Regions from separate parts of the Saccharothrix mutabilis subsp. mutabilis genome, predicted to be linked through region 1. Evidence: riboswitches for the same ligand, from Rfam matches in the RefSeq annotation. Region 1 holds a riboswitch; each other region holds the start of a gene.
The links. Region 1 has a riboswitch for cobalamin ahead of ABD126_RS35760 (CbtB-domain containing protein). Riboswitches for the same ligand answer to the same signal wherever they lie in the genome.

Region 1 (4,922 bases):
GGGCGTGCGCCTGGCCGAGGTCGCGGCGACCGAGGCCGGCGCGGTGCGCGCGCTGTTGGCGCACACCGGTGCGACGACGGCGAACGAGCGTCCGGGCACGGTCGCGGGCGAGGCGCTGGAACCGTTCCTGGGTCCCGCGCCGGAGGAGGCGAACTCGTACTACGTGCGCGTCCCCGACCCGGTGGCGTTGCTGGACCACCTGCGTCCGGTGTTCGGGCGGCGGCTGGCCAAGTCGTCGTTCGCCGACGCGGAGGGCGAGGCGGTGGTGTCGTTCTACCGCTCCCACGTGCGCCTGCCGTACCAGGCGGGCGAGGTGGGTGCGGTGGTCGCGGGCAGCACCATGCAGGCGCCGGGTGTGGTGGGCGGGTGCGGCGTGGCGCCGGACATGCTGGCGTCGCTGCTCTTCGGCCCGCACGGGTTGCGTGGCCTCACCGCACGTCAGCCGGACGTCTACCCCGGTCCGAACGCGGACCTGATGCAGACCCTGTTCCCGCCGGTCCGCTCCGACCTCATGACCTTCTACATGCCCTGATCGACACCCGGTCCCGCGTTCGGGTCGGTCAGGTGCCGTAGCCGGCGAACTCGACACCCAGCGCCACGCCCGCCAACGCGAGCAGCACGCCCGCGCAGGTCAGGGCGCGCCGGTAACCGGTGTCGCCCAACCGGCGCCGGCCGCGCGCGACCAGGACCGCGATGACCACCTTGCCGCCGATCAACATCAGGTAGAAGCCGACCAGCAGGGCCACCGCCGCGCCCGCCGACGCCCGCCACGTGGTGATCGTCAGCGGTCCGAGGGCGGTGGCCCAGGCGACCCACGGGTGCGGGCTGAGGAGGTTCACCAGCACGGCGCGGCGCAGGGCGTCACCGCCGGCCTCGCCGGAACCGTCGAGGGTGGCGGTCCGGGCCTCGCGCACCGTCCGCACCCCGCTCCACACCACGAACACCGCGCCCACGACCCCGAGCACGCCCAACGCCCGCGCCGGGAGGCGGTCGAGCACGAGAACGGTCACGCCGACCACCACCGCGTCCGAGAGCAGGGGCGCACAGGCCGCCAACGCGCCCGCCCGCCATCCCGACCGCAGCGCCGACGTCACGACCAGCACCAACAGCGGACCGGGGCTGATGCTCGCCGCCAAGCCGAAGGTGAGTCCGAGCCCCAGTGCGTCCACGGGCGGCAGACTAGGACACGTGTCCGACTTCGCCGCCGTGCTGTCCACCCTGCGCCGGGTCCGCGGTCTCAGCCCGTTCTTCGCCCTGGACCTGGGCCGTCCCAGCGACGACTGGCTCCCCGGCGCCGACCTGCTCGACGGTCCCGCGCTCCCCCGCACCCTCGACGCCATCGCCGAGCGCTACCGGACGGGCGAGCGGCGGGTGGCGGCATCGCTGTTCTTCCTGAGCTACACCGCGCGCCTGCTCTGCCCGACCGCCGCCGCCCACGCCGTCGAGGGAGTCGCGCCCGACATCCGCCCCGGCAACCTGTGGTGGCACTACGGCCCGGACGGGCTGCGGGTGCGGATCGACCGAGCCGACCCGGGCGTGGGCATCGCGGAGTCGCTGGAACCGGTGGTCGAGGCGGTGCGAGCGGTCGTGCCGGTGGCGCGCGGGCTGCTGTGGGGCAACGCGGCCTCCTCGATCGCCGGCGCGCTGAAAACGGTCGCCCGCAGCGGCACCGCGCCGGCGGAACACTGCGTGGCGGTAGGCGAACACCTGCTCTCCGAACCACCGCTCAAGGGCACGGGCGACTTCATCCCGTTCCCCGGCGAAGTGGCCTTCCGCCGCCGGAGCTGCTGCCTGTACTACCGCCTGGACGGCGGCGGAACCTGCGGCGACTGCCCCCTCCCCACCCGCTGAGCGCGACGCACGCGGCCCACCCGGCGCACGGCTGGCTGGGCGTGGGCTGCCCACTCGGCGAACGCGGCCCAACCGGCGCGCGCGGCCCCGCCGGGCGCAAGCGGCCCACCCGCGAACTGCCAACTCACCCGGCCGGCCAGCGCCGCCCCGGCCGACCAGCGCCCCTTCCGCCCGCCCCAAGCCGCGAGCGGCCCGTTCGCGCCTGCCCCGAACGCCACGCCTAGCCGCTGTGGCGCACCGGGCGTTGCGGACGTGAGGTGAATGACAACTCGTCTGGTCGGTTGTGCCGGGACGGAGTGGACCTTTACGGTTCCAGCGCCGCAGTGGACGGGAAGCCGGTGGGAATCCGGCGCGGTCCTCGCCACTGTGACCGGGGAGCCAACCCGCCGAGAACGTCACTGGTCGCACGGTGCGGCTGGGAAGACGCGGGGACGGTGTCGATCCGGGAGTCAGGAGACCGGCTGCGGCGCGAAGTGTTGTTGACCTTCCACGAGGTATGGAGGAGGCCGTCATGACGAGCCCCGCGCACCACCTTTCCCTTCCCATCCCCCGGTGGGCCTACGCCGTCGCGCTGGTCGCGCTGATGGTGACCTGGCTCGTCCTGCAGGAGAACGGCATCGCGCTCGGCCACGCCGCCGAGTCGCTGCACGAGTTCTTCCACGACGGGCGCCACGCGCTCGGCGTCCCGTGCCACTAGGCAACCGACCGATGACCACGTACAAGGGCGTGCTGCTGCGCGGGATCGGCGCGGGCGGCATCGCCGGACTCCTGGCGGGACTCGTCGGGCTCGTCGTCGTGGAGGTGCCCATCCGGGCGGCGTTGGCCGTCGAGGAGGCGCGTGCCGCCGCGGAACCCGCGGCGGAAGCAGGACACGACCACGGTGAGCTGTTCGGTCGTGGCACCCAACTGGTCGGCGGCGTGCTGGCCGCGGTGATCGTCGGCTTGGCGATCGGCGCGCTGTTCGCCACCGCCTACGCTGGCGCCCGCCGCTGGTTGGTCCACCGCCCGCCGTTCACGCGGAGCGTCACCCTGGCCGCGGCGGCGTTCGGCGCGGCGGCGCTGCTGCCCGCGGTGAAGTACCCGGCCAACCCGCCGGCGGTGGGCAACCCGGACACGGTGGACTACCGGACGGTGCTCTACCTGGGCGTCATCGCGGCCGGCCTGGCGGTCGTCTACGGGGCGAGCTTCCTGGCGTCCCGCCTGACCCACCTGGCCGCCCCGGTCCGCTCGACGGTGGTCGCCCTGGCGGCGATCGCCGGCGTGGTGGTGGTCCTGCTGGCCTTCCCCGCGCCGCCGGACGCGATCCCGGCGGACATGCCCAGCGACGTCCTGTGGGACTTCCGCCTCGCGTCACTGGCGGAGACGGCCACCCTCTGGCTCGGCCTGGGCGTGGTGTTCGGCCTGCTGATCGACCCGTCGGTCCGCAAAGCCACGGCGAAGTCCCCGGCCCTGGCGGCCTGAGCGGAACGGCTCCGGGCGGGTGCGGGATGCCGCACCCGCCCAGGGTCGGAACTGTCAGGCCCGGCTCGGAGGGGTCAGACCCGGCCGGGCAGCGAGGCCAACAGCTCCAGGTCCACGTCCACCAGGGAGTCGCGGAAGATCCGCCGCTCCCCCGCCGGCACGGGCACGTCGCACGGCACGACCAGGACCGTGCAACCCGCCGCCACCGCCGAAGCGACACCGGTCGGCGAGTCCTCGATCGCCACACAACGCTCAGCGTCGACGCCGAGCATGCGTGCTGCCTTCAGGTACGGGTCCGGTAGGGGCTTGTTGCGGCCCTCCACCTCGTCGCCGCACACGGTCACGTCGAACAGCTCGCGGCCGATCGTGTCCAGCGCGACCTCGGTCAAACCGCGTTCCGTTGACGTCACCAGCGCCATCGGCACGCCGGAAGCACGCACCGCGCGCAGAGCGTCCCGCGCACCCGGTCGCCACGGCAGACCGGCCCGGAACAGCTCCTCGGTGCGCCGCAGGACCCACGCCGCCCCGTCGGCCGTCTCCTCCGGCGTCGGCACCACGCCGACCTCGGCGAACAGCAACGCCATGGTCGTCGGCACGTTCGACCCGACCATCGCCTGCCGGGTCGCCAACGACAGCGACCCGCCCAGCTTCTCGGCGAACTCGTAGAGCGGGACGTCCCACAGCTTCTCCGAGTCCAGCAGGGTGCCGTCCATGTCCCACAGCACGGCCTCGACGGTCATGCCGCCCCTCTCCACAGGTACGCCTTCACGCGTTGAAGTACTTCGCCTCGGGGTGGTGCGCCACGAACGCGTCGGTCGACTGCTCCGGGTGCAGTTGCAGCTCCTCGGACAGCTCGACCCCGATCCGCCCCGGTTCCAGCAGGTCCACGACCTTGACCCGGTCCTCCATGTTCGGGCACGCGCCGTAGCCCAGCGAGTAGCGGGCGCCGCGGTAGCCGAGCTTGAAGAACTCCTCCACGTCCGCGGGGTCCTCCGCCGCGACCGACCCGCCGTCGGGCCAGCGCAGCTCCTCGCGGATGCGGCGGTGCCAGTACTCGGCCAGCGCCTCGGTGAGCTGGACGCCCAGGCCGTGCACCTCCAGGTACTCGCGGTAGGAGTCCTTGGCGAAGAGCTCGGCAGCGTAGTCGGCGATCGGCCGGCCCATCGTGACCAGGTGGAACGCGATCACGTCCACCTCGCCCGCCGAGCGTGGCCGCCAGAAGTCCGCCAGGCACAGCCGCCGGTCGCGCTTCTGGCGCGGGAAGGTGAACCGGGCGCGTTCCGGGGCGTCGAGCGACGGCTCGGCCAGCACCACCAGGTCGTCGCCCTCCGACACGCACGGGAAGTAGCCGTAGACGACGGCCGCGTGCGCCAGCACGCCCTCGGTGGCCAGCCGGTCCAGCCAGTAGCGCAGGCGCGGCCGGCCCTCGGACTCCACCAGTTCCTCGTAGGTGGGGCCACCGCCGCGCGCGCCGCGCAGGCCCCACTGCCCCATGAACGTGGCCCGCTCGTCCAGCATCGCCGAGTACTCCGCGACCGGCACGCCCTTGACCACCCGCGTGCCCCAGAACGGCGGCGTCGGGATCGGCACGTCCACCGCCACGTCCGACC
Region 2 (4,922 bases), on a different contig from region 1:
TGGTGTCGATGGCGTTGTAGTCGAACGTGGCCCGGCCGCCGAAGTCCGGGTGGCCGGGGGTGATGCCGGTGTCGATGATGTAGGCGTGCACGCCGGAACCGTTGACGTTCCAGGTGTAGCTGTTGGACAGCGGCAGGTTGCGCTGGTCGATGCGGTCGATGCCCCACGACGGCGGGTTGGTCTGGGTGGCGTCGAGCGCGTCGGTGACCACCATGTCCTGCTCGATCAGCTTGACCGACGGGTCGCGGCTGAGCTTGCGCAGCTGGCCCGGGGTGAGCTTGGCGGCGAACCCGGTGAACGCGGAGTCGTACACGTGGGTCGGGGTGACGCCGGCCGCCGCGGCCGCGGCGGTGAGGCCGCGGGCGGAGCGGTCGACGGTGACGATGTAGCTGTCCTTGATCGGCGTGGCCGTCGCGGTCGCGGCGGCGGTGACGATCCGCGCCTGGTGCGGCTCGGCGTTCGCGAGACCGGTCGCCATGGTGGCGGCGGTCGCGGCGGAGGCGAGGACGGCGAGTGTTCTGATGGCAGGGCGCACTGATCGGCTCCTCGGGTCACCCGCGGACGCGTGCGCTCCGCCGCAGGGTTGACGGAGCGGACTTTCACTCGTCCGGGGTTCAACCCAGCAGCCTGATCAGCGTCTCACCGCCGGTCAACGGTCATCCACTGAATAGCCGCCGCCACGCTCACGCTGAGTGGACATAACCGGCAACTGGTGAGGACCGGACCCGTCTTGTGGCCGCCTGGGAGCCGCCAGGCGGGTCATGGCGACGCCGGCGAGGACTACCGCCATCCCGACGACGATCCGGACCGTCAGCGGCTCGCCCAGCACGATCGCGCCCAGCGCCACGGACACCACCGGCAACAGGTAGCCGACCGTCGCGGCGGCCGTCGGACCCTCGTCCTCGATGATCCGGTAGTTCAGGACGAAGGTCGCCCCGGTGCCGAAGATCCCGAGCACGACCACCGCCACGACCGCGGTCACGTTGGGGTGCGCCGGACCCGAGGTGGGCAGGGCGAGCGCGCTCCACGCCGTCGCCGCGGTCAACTGGGCGGCGGAGATCGCCATCGGGCCGCCCTTGCCGACCAGGTGGCGGCCCATGTAGGTGAAGGCGACGGCGTAGCTGGCCGCCGCGCCGAGCAGCGCCAGCGCGCCCAGGCTCATCAGGCCGTTCCGCTGCCACGGCGCGAAGATCAGCACCACGCCGGCGAAGCCCAGCGCCAACCCGGTCAACCGGACCGGCCGCAGGTCCCGGTCCAGGCCGAACGCGAGGCCGATGAGCAGCGACCACAGCGGGGTCGTCGCGTTGATCACGCCCGCGACCCCGGAGTCCACGCTCTGCTGCCCGATCGCGAACAACGCGAACGGCAGGGCGTTGCAGAACAGCGCCGCCACGGCGAGGTGCCCCCACGTGCGCGGCGAGCGCGGCAGCCGCTGACCGCCCGCGCGGGCGAGCACGAGCAGCACCGCCGCGCCCAGCGCGCAGCGGATCACGGTGAGCTGGACGGGCGTCAGGCCGGTGAGGGCCAGTTCGATCCACAGGAAGCAGGACCCCCACAGCAGGGCCAGGACGCCCGTCCGCAACACCGATCGACTCGTCATGCCTTCAAGGTGCCCCACGGCACCCATCAGAAAAAGTGAAGGCTTCTTGAGTCGCGTTAAGCGCTACTTCACGGTCGCGTGTGGACCCACAGCGCCTCCACACCGTGCACGATGGACGCCGTGCGGAACGGCGGTCGCTCGGCGGCCATCCGCAGGTGCGGGAACCGCCGCAGCAACGCCGGGTACGCGGCCCGCAGCTCCATCCGCGCCAGCTCCGCCCCGACGCAGCGGTGCGCGCCGTAGCCGAACGCCAGGTGCTGCGACACCTTCCGCGCCGAGTCGAAGTCGAGCTTGTCCAGGCCCTCGCGGTTGGCCGCGGCCAGCGACACCACCACGACGTCACCCTCCTGGATCGGCGTGTCCGCGATGACCATGTCGTGCTTGGCGAAGCGCGGGAACGCCACCTGCACCACCGTCAGGTGCCGCAGCAGCTCCTCCACCACCGGGCCCACGGCCGCGTCGTCGTCGGCCATCCGCGCCCGCGCCTCCGGGTCGCTCATCAGCACGATCGCGCCCAGCGCCAGCATGCTCGCGGTGGTGTCGAACCCGCCGGTGAGCACGCCGTCGGCCAGGCCCGCCAGCTCCTCGTCGCTGACCTCGTCCCCGTGCTCGCGGATGATCATGCCGATCAGCCCGTCACCCGGGTTCCTCCGCTCCCGCCGGACGATCTGCTCCATGTACTTCAGCGACTCGGAGATCGCCCCGAGCGCCTGCGTCGCACCCCCGAACAGGTCGAACCGCGCCGCCGCCAACTCCTGGAACCGCGCCCGGTCCTCGTACGGAACGCCCAGCAGCTCGCAGATCGTCAGCGACGGGATGGGCAGCGCGAACTCCTGCACCAGGTCCACCGGCCCCTCGGCGGCCTCCATCGCGTCCAGCCGCTCGGTCACGATCTCGTCGATGCGCGGCACCAGCCGCGCCAGCCGGCGCATCGTGAACTCGGGCGTGAGCAGCTTGCGCAGCCGCGTGTGGTCCGGCGGGTCGGCGAACCCGAGACCACCCGGGGTCTGCTCGACCCGCCCCACCGCCGCACCCAGCCGCGCGTAGTCGTTGCTGAACGCGTCTGTGTCGGAAAGCACCTTTTTCGCCTCGTCCTGGCCCGTGACCAACCACACCCGGACGCCGAACGGCACCGGGAGCCGGTGGATCGGGCCGGACTCGCGCATCCGCTCCAACTCGGGCACGGGAACCACCCCGTCGCGCTTCAACGGCACCAGCGCCCGGTCCGGGAGCAGCGACAACGCGCGTGAACCGATCCTCCCCATGACCCAACGCGTGATCGAACGCCGTGCGACCCACGCCACAAGGCCGTCGCGCACCGACGCCAGAGTCGCCATCCCACACCCCTCTTCCCCAGGATTGATCGACCGACGGTAACGGTTGCAGAGGGTGAGGAGCATCGCGCTACAGGCGGATTGACACGCTGTGTCGTCTGACAGACGATCTGCAATCGCGCATGTGCGGGGGAAGCCGGTCGAAGTCCGGCGCTGACCCGCAACGGTAGGTCCACCCGGACGAGCCCGAACGCCTGCCATGCGCGCAACGCTCCAGACACCCGTCGAGGTCAGCGGGTCGGAGCCTGGGGGTCGTCTCACGGCTGTCCGGGGTCCGCTCACGTCCACCCCCGGAAAGGTCGCACCATGTCGATCAGACGGACCGCCGCCGTCGCCGCCGCCGCGCTGTCGGTGTTCGCGGCCACCCCCGCTTACGCCGAACAGGTCACGACCTCACCCGCCGGGGCCGGCGCGGGCTGGCTGGCCCGCCAACTGGTCGACGGCGAGCGGTTCGAGGTCGACTACGGCGGCAAGCTCTACCCCGACCACGGCGGCACGATCGACGCGGTGCTGGCGTTCGCCGCCGCTGGCGTCGCCGAGGACAACGCGCTCAAGGCGACCGCGTGGCTGGCCAAGCCCGCGGTGCTGCCCGGCTACCTCGGCGACCCCAAGGACACCTCCTACGCCGGCGCCTACGCCAAGCTGGCCCTGACGGCGCAGGTCCGGGGCGAGGACCCGACCGCGTTCGGCGGCGTGGACCTGATCGCCGGGCTGAACTCGCTGCTCACGCCGTCGGGCCGGTTCTCCGACAAGTCGCCCTACCCCGGCGACTACAGCAACGGCTTCAGCCAGTCCTTCGCCGTCCTCGCGCTGGAGCGGCACGGCACCGCGCCCGAGGCCGCCGTGGACTACCTGGCGAAGAGCGCCTGCCCCGGCGGCGGGTTCCCGCTGGAGCTGGCGGCGGCCACGTGCGTGCCGCAGGTGGACGCGACCGCGATGGCCGTCCAAGCCCTCCTCGCCGTCAACCCGGCCGAGCGGGCCGCCGCCGACCCGACCGAGGACGCCGCCGACCCGGCCAAGGACGCCGCCAACCCGGCCGAGGACGCCGCCGACCCGGCCAAGGAGGCCACCGACCCGGCCAAGGTCGCCGCCGCCGGCGTGAAGTGGCTGGTCGAGCAGCAGCAGGCCGACGGCGGGTTCATCGACGTGCTGCAAAAGGGTGAGGCGGGCACCACGACCAACGCCAACACCACCGGCCTGGCCGCGCAGGCGCTGCGCGTGGCGGGCTCGACGGCCGCCGCGGACAAGGCGGTCGCCTACCTCAGGGCGCTCCAGGTCGGCTGCGGCGACGCCAACACGGGCGCGATCGCCTACGACGCCAAGGGCTTCTCCCCCGCCAACGCCAACCGCGCCACCGCGCAGGCCGTGCTGGGCCTGGTGGGCACCGGTTTCGCCACCCTGACCTCGGCGCGGGCGAAGGCCGCCGCGCCCGTGCTCGACTGCACCGCCCCGGCCACGGAGGTCGCGACCCCGCCCGCGCCGGCCGGCCCGCAGGCGCAGCAGCCCGAGGTGCTGGCCCGCACCGGTGTGCCGGTCACGCCCGCGCTGTGGCTGGGCACGCTGCTCGTCGTCGCCGGCGCGCTGGCCCTGGTGCTGGGCCGCCGCCGCGTCGCCCCTGTCCGCCGATGAGGCTGCCACTCGCGCCGCCGGTGGTCCCCCGGTGGTCCGCGCCGCTGGTGGCGCTGGGGTTGGTGCTGCTCGGCGCGCCCGTCCCGGCGTCGGCGGCGGGGTGTTCCGGGGTGACCGTGGTCGTGGACTTCGGGTCGTTGGGCGGCGGTGTGCGGACCGGCTGCGCTCCGGGCGACCCGGCCAGCGGGTTGGCGGCGTTGGGCGGGGCGGGGTTCGCCTTCGACCTGGCCAGCCGGCAGCCCGGGTTCGTGTGCCGGATCAACGGGGCTCCCGAGAGTGACCAGTGCGCGAACGCCGCGCCGAACACGGCCTACTGGTCCTATTGGCACGGCACGCCCGGCGGGTCGTGGAGCTACAGC
Region 3 (4,922 bases), on a different contig from region 1:
CGCTTGTCCTTGATGGCCGGGACTTCCCGCAACGGTGCATACGACTCCAGGAACGCCCGCTTCTGCTCGGGCGTGGTGGCGTCGCCGTCGGCGTAGTCGTTGATCAGGACGACTTCGGGCGCGCGGGCGACGACGGCCTCCCAGCCGACGGTGGTCCAGCTGTCGTCCAGGTCGCCGAAGATGTTGTCCCCGCCGGACTTCCCGATCACGTCCTGCGGCGCGGCGTTCTTCCCGGCCGTGAAAGGCTGGTCCATGCCGCTGTCGTACAGGAAGACCTTCGGCCGGGGCTTGCCGGACACCAGTTTCTCCGCGTCCGCGACCTGCTTGCGGTACTGGGCGATGAGGGCGTCCGCGCGGTCCTCGACCTTGAAGATGGCGCCGAGGTTCTTCAGGTCCGTGTAGAGCGCCTCCAGCGGCGGCATGATGCCGCGCTGCTTGCCGATGCCGTTGCGGCACGCTTCGGTCAGTTGGTAGGTGGCGACGCCGAGCTGCTTGAGGGCGTCGGGGGTGAACCCGGTGCTCTCGGAGAACCCGTAGTTCCAGCCCGCGAAGACCAGGTCCGCGCCGGCGCCCTGGACGACCTCCTTGCTGATCTCCTCGGACAGCTTGGGCACCTTCGCGTAGTCGTCCTTCCAAGGCGAACCGGCGATGTCGCCCTGTTGGCTGTCGCCGACGACGTAGCCCGCCATGCGGTCGGTCAGGCCGAGCGCGAACATCATCTCGGTGATGCCCGTGTCGTTGGTGACGACCTTCGCCGGGGTGCGGTCGTAGGTGACCTTCTGGCCGCAGTTCTCCACCGTGACCGCCGTGCCGCCGCCCTCCGGCGCGGCGACCGTGGCGCCGCACCCCGTGGCGAGCAGGGCGACCAGCGCGACGAGCCTCTTCACGAACCGACCTCCGAGTGTTCGAACAGCAGTTGCGGCACCCCGCTCGTGGGGTGCGGGACGACGTGGGCCTCGACTCGGAAGACCTCGCGCAGGACCTCGCCCGTCAGGACTTCCCGAGGGGTGCCGCTGGTGTGGACGCGTCCCTCGTGGAGCACGTGGAGGCGGTCGCAGTGGGCGGCGGCGAGGTTCAGGTCGTGCAGGACGGTCAGGACCGTGGTGCCCAGGGAGCGCACCAGGCGCAGCACGGCGAGCTGGTGGCTGATGTCCAGGTGGTTGGTGGGCTCGTCCAGGACGAGCACCTCGGGCTGTTGGGCGAGGGCGCGGGCGATCAGCACGCGTTGCCGCTCGCCGCCGGACAGGCTGAGGAAGCTGCGGTCGGCGAGGTGGTCCGCGTCCATCCGGGACAGTGCTTCGGCGCAGATGTCGCGGTCTCGCGCGGTTTCCCGGTCGAACCCGGTCTGGTGCGGGAGGCGGCCCATGGCGACCACTTCGGTGACCGTGAAGTCGAACTCGACGTGGCTGTCCTGGGTGAGGGCGGCGAGGGACTTGGCGGACTCCTTGACCGGCATCCGGTCCAGCGGGGTGCCGCCGAGGCGGACGACGCCCGTGGTCGGTTTGAGTGCCCGGTAGACGCACCGCAGGGTGGTGGACTTGCCGCTGCCGTTGGGTCCGACGATGCCGTGCACCTCGCCGGTGCCGACGGTGAGCGTGACGTCGTGGAGGATGCGGTCGACGGCGAGCCGGTCGAGGACGACGTCCATCAGCGGCCCCCGAACACGTAACCGCGACCGCGCATGAGGAAGACGAAGCAGGGCACGCCGAGCGCGGCCGTGATGACGCCCAGCGGCAGTTCCTCGGGGGCGGCGAGCAGGCGGGCGGCGATGTCCACCCAGATCAGGAAGCAGGCGCCGGCCAGGGGTGCGACGGCGAGCACCTTGCGGTGGTCCGCGCCGACCGCGAGGCGGACCAGGTGCGGGAGCATGAGCCCGACGAACCCCACCGCGCCGCTGACGGCGACCAGCACGCCCGTCATCGCGGCGGTCACGACGAAGAGCGCTTTGCGGAGGCGGGCGACGTCCACGCCGAGGGTGGTGGCGGTCTCGTCCCCCATCGACATGGCGTTGAGGCGCTTGGCCTGGGTCCGGAGGTAGAGGGTGCCCGCGGCGACGGTCACGGCGGCCACCGGCAGGGACGTCCAGGTGACCCCGCCGAGGCTGCCCAACAACCAGAACATCGCGGCGCGCGCCGCCTCGCCGCGCGGGGACTGGAAGACCAGCAGCATGGCGATGGCGGAGAAGCCGTAGGCGCACGCCGTGCCGGTGAGGACGAGGCGGAGCGGGGTGAGGCCGTTCTTGCGGGCGGCGAGGTAGACCAGCGCCATCGCGGCGAGGGCCGAGAGGAAGGCGGCGGTGGAGAGCGCGTAGACGCCCAGCGACGCGAACAGGCCCGTCGTCGCGACCGCCGTGGCCCCGACGCTCGCGCCGCTGGAGATGCCGAGCACGTACGGGTCGGCGAGGGCGTTGCGGACCATGGCCTGGATCGCCACCCCGACCACGGCGAGCCCGGCCCCGACCACGGCGGCGAGGAGGACGCGGGGCAGGCGGATGTCCCAGACGATCCGGTAGAACCCGGCGTCCCGCGCCCCGATCGTGCCCCCGGTGACCCCCGCCCGCAGCAAGCGCACGACATCGTCGAACGGCACCCCGACCGGCCCCAGCGCCACACCGCAGACGATGGACAGGGCCAACGCGGAGCCGAGCGCCCAGCAGAGCTTGGACGTCATGGCCACCTCGACCTTCCGGACAGGTGGCCGTGCGGAACGCAGCGGCGAGGACCCGCGCATCCGTCCCGCAGACCACGGCAGGAGTAAGGAGCACAACGGCCACCTGCGGGTGATCGGGCTCGCCCTGGTCGGGCCTACCGTTGCGGGTCAGCGCCGGATTTCGACCGGCTTCCCCCATCAGGTGACTGGCCCGACCCTACGGGGTGGGCGGCGCGGTGATCGCGGGAGGGTGGTGGCCGTGGGCAGCGCGGGAAAACCGAAGGCCGCCCCGGGAGTGGGGCGGCCTTCGGTGGAAAGTGCCGTTCCGGTCAGGCGCCGGCGCGGGCGTTGCTGCTCACCAGGGCCGCCAGGCGGTCGCCGACCGCGTAGGTGGCGCCGGGGGACGAGTGGTCGCGGGTGGCCAGGTCGAAGGCCACCGACGCCTCGATCCGGCGGGCCGCCTCGTGCTCGCCCAGGTGGTCCAGCATGAGGGCGACGCTCAGGACGGCCGCGGTCGGGTCGGCGATGCCCTGGCCGGCGATGTCCGGGGCGCTGCCGTGGACCGGCTCGAACATGCTCGGGTTGCGCCGGGTCACGTCGAGGTTGCCGCTCGCCGCGAGACCGATGCCGCCGGTGACCGCCGCCGCCAGGTCGGTCAGGATGTCGCCGAACAGGTTGTCGGTCACGATCACGTCGTACCGCGCCGGGTCCGTGACCAGGTGGATCGTCGCCGCGTCCACGTGCTGGTAGGCCACCGTCACGTCCGGGTGCTGCAACGACACCTCCTCCACCACGCGCGACCACAGCGAACCCGCGTGCGTCAGCACGTTGGTCTTGTGCACCAGCGTCAGGTGCTTGCGGGGCCGGTTGGCCGCGCGGGCGAAGGCGTCCCGGACCACGCGCTCGACCCCGAACGACGTGTTGATCGACACCTCGGTCGCGATCTCGTGCGGGGTGTCCTTGCGGAGCAGCCCGCCGTTGCCGGCGTACAGGCCCTCCGTGCCCTCGCGCACGACCACCATGTCGATCTCCGGCGGGTCGGCGATCGGGCTGCGCACCCCGGGGTACAGCCGGGCCGGGCGCAGGTTCACGTGGTGGTCGAGTTCGAACCTCAGCCGGAGCAGGAGGCCGCGCTCCAGGATGCCGCTGGGGACCGACGGGTCCCCCACGGCGCCGAGCAGGATCGCGTCGTGCTGGCGGAGCTCACCCAGCACCGACTCCGGCAACAGCTCACCTGTGGCGTGCCAGCGCGCCGCGCCGAGGTCGTAGCGGGTGATCTCAGCCGCTGGAACGACCTCACCGAGCACCTTCAGGGCCTCGGCGACGACCTCGGGCCCGATCCCGTCTCCTGGGATCACTGCGAGCCGCATCCACACACCTCCCAGGTATCAGTCCCATTGCGCGGGACTAGTTTCCTTTGCGAAAGGCTACCGGTCGACACCCCGTTCGCCGCACTCGGAACACCCTTCTGTGGCCGTTTCTCCCGTACTGCGGGACACCCGAACGGTTCAGTGCCCCCGATCGGCCGTCACCCGATGGTCTTAAACGGCTCTGGCCGGTCGGGAGCAGTCCCGACCGGCCAGAGTGGGCTAAACCCCGGGTCCTACGTCACGACACCTGCGACGAGGTCCGGACCCGCGTCTTGACCACGTCCACCTTGTCACCGGTGGTGTTGTGGTGGTGCAGGACGAGCAGGCTGTCGGAGCCGTCGGTCGCCAGGGCCTCGGCGTCGCGGTTCACCACGAGCGCCGTGCCCGGCCGCGCCAGGTAGGACAGCGCGGCGTCGCCGCCGCCCTGCACCCACAGGCCCGGCTTGAGCGGGTCGAACGACGCCGGCGTGTCGATCGAGTCGACCAGGCCGTTCGTCGTGCCCGGCGCGACGTAGAAGCCCGCCACACCGGTCGTGTACGTGATGCGGGACGTGTTGGCGTTGACGTCGATGCCCAGCGCCGAGAGCAGCACCGGCAGGACCACGACGTTGGTGTCGAACACGTTGGTGTCCACGTCGCCGAACTGGCCGTTCACGCCCTGGATGTCGACGGTCTGGCCGGTCTTGAGGTCCACCGTGACCGCGACCAGGAGGTCGGTGTCGGTCAGCTTGTTGGCGTAGACCTCGTAGTCCGGCGTGCCGTCACCCGTGGTGTCGATGTCGACGAACGGGATGGTGTTGTTGCCCAGGTTGTACCAGTTTCCCCAGGTCGCGATGCCGAACGCGAGCAGCGCCTGCTCCGGGGCGCCCTGCTGCTTGGCCAGCGGCGCGGTGGACGTGACGC
Region 4 (4,922 bases), on a different contig from region 1:
CGGTCGCCAGGTGCGCCGCCAACGCGTCCGCGGGCAGCGTCCCGGGCAGCACGGTCAGCACCTCGTCCCGCTCCACCAACGGCTTCCCGATCACCGCCGCCCCGGCCGACACCGACGTCACCCCGGGCACGACCTCCGCCGGGTACCGGTGCGCCAACCGCTTGTGCAGGTGCATGTACGACCCGTAGAAGAACGGGTCGCCCGCGGCCAGCACCACCACGGTCCGCCCCGCGTCCAGGTGCGCCGCCAGCCGCGCCGCGCACTCCTCATAGAACGCGTCGATCTCGCCCTGGTAGTCGTCGGTGTCCTCGGTCGTGACCGGGTACACCAACTGCTCCTCGATCTGGCCCTCGCGCAGGTAGCGGGCGGCGATGTTGCGGGCCACGCTGCGGCCGTGCCGCGCGCTGTGGAACACCACCACGTCGGCCTCGCCGATCAGCCGCGCCGCCTTGACGGTCACCAGCTCCGGGTCGCCCGGCCCCACTCCGACCCCGTACAGCCTGCCCGTCATTCTTCCTCGCTCGCGATCGCGTTGACGGCCGCCGCGGTCATGGCGCTGCCGCCCCGACGCCCGCGCACGACCAGGTACTCCAGGCCGAGGTCGTTGGCCGCCAACGCGTCCTTCGACTCCGCCGCGCCGATGAACCCGACCGGCACGCCCAGCACGGCGGCGGGCTTCGGCGCGCCCGCGGCCACCATGTCCAGCAGGTGGAACAACGCCGTCGGCGCGTTGCCGATGGCGACCACCGCGCCCGCCAGCCGGTCGCCCCACAGCTCCAGGGCCGCCGCGCTGCGCGTGTTGCCCAGCTCCGCCGCCAGGCCCGGCACGCGCGGGTCGGACAACGTGCACAGCACCTCGTTGTCCGCGGGCAACCGCTTGCGCGTCACGCCCGCCGCCACCATCTGCGCGTCGCACAGGATCGGCGCACCGGCCAGCAGCGCCGCCCGCGCGGAAGCCACCACGCCGGGGGAGTGGGCGATGTCCCGGACCAGGTCGACCATGCCGCAGGCGTGGATCATCCGCACCGCGACCCGCGCCACGTCCGCCGGCAGCCCGGTCAGGTCCGCCTCGGCGCGGATGGTCGCGAACGACTGGCGGTAGATCTCCGCGCCGTCCTTGATGTAGCTGGTCACCTGATCTCCTCGTACCCGTCGCCGGTCGCGACGTACTCCACCACGTCCCCCGCCGGCCGCCCGCACCGCCGCGCGCAGCCCGACCAGTGCACCCGGCCCGCGTGCGGCGTGCCGATCCACGCCGTGACGTCCGCCCGCACGTCCGACAGCGACTTCGCGCACCCCGGCCGCCCGGTGCACGCGCTCACCCCGTGCCACGGCGAATCCGACGAGGTGAACAGGCCCGTGGTGTCCGCCCCGACCGGCACCACCACGCTGCGCCACGGCGTGATCCGCACCGGCACTCCGGCGAGCAGCCGCGCGTCCAACCGACCCAACGGCACACCCGCCACGACGACGTCGCCGTGCACCCCGGGTGCGACCGGAGTCACAGTCGGGGGAATCCTCCCGGGTACCGGGGCGCCCAGGGCGTCCGTGATCTTCCGCACACCGGAGTCCACTTCGGACAGCCGCCAGGCGCTGCCGCGGATCTCCTGGAACAACCGGGAAGCCGTCACCACGGCCGCCACTGCATCGGTCACGCGCAGCCCGGAATCGGTTCCGGCCAGGAACAACGCGTCACCCACCAGGCCGATGTCACCGCCCAGCCCGCTGACCCCGGCACCCACCGTGACCAGGAACCGCCCCGGCAGGTCGGCCAACTCCGGCACCGCGCACAGCGCGCGGTCGATCCCGTCGACCAACCCCTGGTTGTCCTCCAGCGGCGCGGCGATGATGTTGCGCATCCGCTCGTGCGTCCGCGAGGGCAGCAGGCCGATGTCGGCCAGGAGCGCTCCCAGGACGTGCTCGGCGCCCGGCCGCAAGCCCCTGATCTGCACGTTCGCCCGCGAGGTCAGTTCCAGTGCCCCGTCGCCCAACTCCAGCGCGGCACCGCGCAGCGCGTCGAACTGCGCCGCCGACAGCGTCCCGCCGGGCACTCGGACGCGCGCCAGGCCGCCGTCGGCCGCCTGGTGCACGTCGACGGCGCCGGGGCACGCGTCGGGTCGTTCACGCTCCTGGGGCATGGGCTGGATGCTAACGCCCGTTAGGGTTGTCCCCGAACGGCGAAGCAACAGGAGGAAGCCGGTGCGAGTCCGGCGCGGTCCCGCCACTGTGACCGGGTGCGAGCCCGGGAGTCAGGAACTCCGCCCGCCGTCCCCTACGACCTGGGGCGAGGACCCCCGAGGGATGGAGCCCGCACGTGATCCTGCTGCTGTCGACCTCCGACACCGACCTGCTGTCCGCTCGCGCGAGCGGCGCGGACTACCGGCTGGGCAACCCCGCCCGGCTCACCGTGGACGACCTGCCCGCCCTGGTCGAGGGCGTGGACCTGGTGGTCGTGCGCATCCTCGGCGGTCGCCGGATGTGGGAGGAGGGCCTCGACTGGCTGCTGGCCGGCCCGCGCCCGGTCGTGGTGCTGGGTGGTGAGCAGAACCCGGACGCCCCGCTGATGGAGCTGTCCACCGTGCCGGGCGGGGTGTGCGCGGAGGCGCACGCCTACCTGGCGCACGGCGGTCCGGCGAACCTGGCGGAGCTGTTCAACTTCCTGTCCGACACCGTCCTGCTGACCGGTTTCGGCTTCAACCCGCCGACCGCCGCGCCGAACTGGGGCGTGCTGGAGCGGCCTCCGGCCCCCGCTTCGATCGTCGCACCGACCACCGACGATTCGGCCGCCTTGTCGCCGGAGGAGTTGTCGCGGCGTCCCGTGGTGGCGGTGTTGTACTACCGGGCGCACCACGTGGCGGGGAACACCGCGTTCGTGCACGCCCTGTGCGACGCGATCGAGGCCAAGGGCGGCCGGCCGCTGCCGGTCTACTGCGCGTCGCTGCGCACCGCCGAGCCCGAGCTGCTCGCCGAACTCGGCAAGGCCGACGCCCTCGTGGTCACCGTGCTCGCGGCCGGCGGCACCAAGCCCGCCACCGCGTCCGCCGGCGGCGACGACGACGCGTGGGACGTGGGCGCGCTCGCGGCGCTGGACATCCCGATCCTCCAGGGGCTGTGCCTGACCTCCAGCCGCGCCGCGTGGGACGAGAACGACGACGGACTGTCCCCTTTGGACACCGCCACGCAGGTCGCCATCCCCGAGTTCGACGGCCGGATCATCACCGTCCCCTTCTCCTTCAAGGAGATCGACGAGGACGGCCTGACCGTCTACGTCGCCGACCCCGAGCGCGCGCTGCGCGTGGCGGGCATCGCCGTGCGGCACGGCAGGCTGCGGCACATCCCCAACGCCGACAAGAAGATCGTCGTCATGCTGTCGGCCTACCCGACCAAGCACTCCCGCATCGGCAACGCGGTCGGCCTGGACACCCCGGCCAGCGTCGTGCGGCTGCTCAAGGCGTTGCGCGACAACGGCTACGACATCGGCGACGACCTGCCCGGCGTCGCCGACCTCGACGGCGACGCCCTGATCCACGCGCTCATCGCCGCCGGCGGCCAGGACGTCGACTGGCTCACCGAGGAGCAGGTCCAGGGCAACCCGGTCCGCATCGCCGCCTCCGCCTACCGCGAGTGGTTCGCCACGCTGCCCGACGAGACCCGCGAGGAGATCGAGCGGCACTGGGGGCAGGCCCCCGGCGAGCTGTTCGTGGACCGCTCCCGGGACCAGGACGGCGAGATCGTGCTGGCCGCCCTGCGGTCGGGCAACGTCGTGGTCATGGTGCAGCCGCCGCGCGGCTTCGGCGAGAACCCGATCGCCATCTACCACGACCCGGACCTGCCGCCGAGCCACCACTACCTGGGCGCGTACCGGTGGCTTGAGTCGGAGTTCGGCGCGGACGCCGTCGTGCACGTCGGCAAGCACGGCAACCTGGAGTGGCTGCCCGGCAAGGCCGTCGGCCTGTCCGCCGGCTGCGGCCCGGACGCCGCGCTGGGCGACCTGCCGCTGGTCTACCCGTTCCTGGTCAACGACCCGGGTGAGGGCACGCAGGCCAAGCGCCGCGTCCACGCCACCCTGGTCGACCACCTGGTGCCGCCGATGGCCCGCGCCGACAGCTACGGCGACATCGCCCGGCTGGAGCAGTTGCTGGACGAGCACGGCAACATCGCCGCGATGGACCCGGCGAAGCTGCCCGCCATCCGCGCCCAGATCTGGACGCTGATCCAGGCCGCGAAGCTCGACCACGACCTGGGCATCGAGGACCGGCCGCACGACGCCGAGTTCGACGAGCTGATCCTGCACGTGGACGGCTGGCTGTGCGAGGTCAAGGACGTCCAGATCCGTGACGGCCTGCACGTGCTGGGCGAGCCGCCGACCGGCGAGACCCGCGTCAACCTGGTGCTCGCGATCCTCCAGGCCAAGCAGATGTGGGCCGGCCAGGTCGCCGCGCTGCCCGGCCTGCGCGAGGCCCTCGGGCTCAAGGACTCCACCCGGACCTCGGTGGACGCCGTCGAGGCCGAGGCCCGCGCGCTGGTGCAGGCGATGGAGGACGCCGGCTGGGACCCGGCCGCCGCGCGGACGTTGACCGACGACGAGGACGTGGCGCGCATCCTGGAGTTCGGCGCGCTGGAGGTCGTGCCGCGGCTGGCGCGCACCACCGACGAGCTGGCCAACACGCTGCACGCGCTCAACGGCGGGTACGTCCCGGCCGGGCCGAGCGGGTCCCCGTTGCGCGGCCTGGTGAACGTGCTGCCGACCGGCCGCAACTTCTACTCCGTGGACCCCAAGGCGGTGCCGTCCAAGCTGGCCTGGGAGACCGGGCAGGCCATGGCGGAGTCCCTGCTGGAGCGCTACCGCGCCGACCACGACGGGCAGTGGCCGCCGTCGGTGGGCCTGTCGGTGTGGGGCACCAGCGCGATGCGCACCGCCG

Region 2: another riboswitch for cobalamin. It lies ahead of ABD126_RS09750 (peptidase); the one in region 1 lies ahead of ABD126_RS35760 (CbtB-domain containing protein).
Region 3: another riboswitch for cobalamin. It lies ahead of ABD126_RS03945 (FecCD family ABC transporter permease); the one in region 1 lies ahead of ABD126_RS35760 (CbtB-domain containing protein).
Region 4: another riboswitch for cobalamin. It lies ahead of cobN (cobaltochelatase subunit CobN); the one in region 1 lies ahead of ABD126_RS35760 (CbtB-domain containing protein).

The regions. Positions count from the first base shown of each region.
Region 1 is NZ_BAAABU010000030.1:79,212-84,133, reverse strand. It holds gene ABD126_RS35775 (GNAT family N-acetyltransferase) at 1-532, shown strand, start outside; gene ABD126_RS35770 (LysE family translocator) at 561-1,169, opposite strand; gene ABD126_RS35765 ((2Fe-2S)-binding protein) at 1,189-1,851, shown strand; cobalamin riboswitch at 2,156-2,331, shown strand; gene ABD126_RS35760 (CbtB-domain containing protein) at 2,363-2,548, shown strand; gene ABD126_RS35755 (CbtA family protein) at 2,560-3,312, shown strand; gene ABD126_RS35750 (HAD family hydrolase) at 3,387-4,052, opposite strand; gene metH (methionine synthase) at 4,078-4,922, opposite strand, start outside.
Region 2 is NZ_BAAABU010000003.1:465,191-470,112, reverse strand. It holds gene ABD126_RS09765 (S8 family peptidase) at 1-535, opposite strand, end outside; gene ABD126_RS09760 (DMT family transporter) at 650-1,600, opposite strand; gene ABD126_RS09755 (cytochrome P450) at 1,669-2,937, opposite strand; cobalamin riboswitch at 3,009-3,150, shown strand; gene ABD126_RS09750 (peptidase) at 3,241-4,563, shown strand; gene ABD126_RS09745 (hypothetical protein) at 4,560-4,922, shown strand, end outside.
Region 3 is NZ_BAAABU010000002.1:41,358-46,279, reverse strand. It holds gene ABD126_RS03955 (ABC transporter substrate-binding protein) at 1-887, opposite strand, end outside; gene ABD126_RS03950 (heme ABC transporter ATP-binding protein) at 884-1,648, opposite strand; gene ABD126_RS03945 (FecCD family ABC transporter permease) at 1,648-2,670, opposite strand; cobalamin riboswitch at 2,758-2,890, opposite strand; gene ABD126_RS03940 (3-isopropylmalate dehydrogenase) at 2,979-4,019, opposite strand; gene ABD126_RS03935 (S8 family peptidase) at 4,258-4,922, opposite strand, start outside.
Region 4 is NZ_BAAABU010000001.1:51,912-56,833, forward strand. It holds gene ABD126_RS00240 (precorrin-2 C(20)-methyltransferase) at 1-511, opposite strand, end outside; gene ABD126_RS00245 (precorrin-8X methylmutase) at 508-1,134, opposite strand; gene ABD126_RS00250 (hypothetical protein) at 1,131-2,138, opposite strand; cobalamin riboswitch at 2,145-2,284, shown strand; gene cobN (cobaltochelatase subunit CobN) at 2,315-4,922, shown strand, end outside.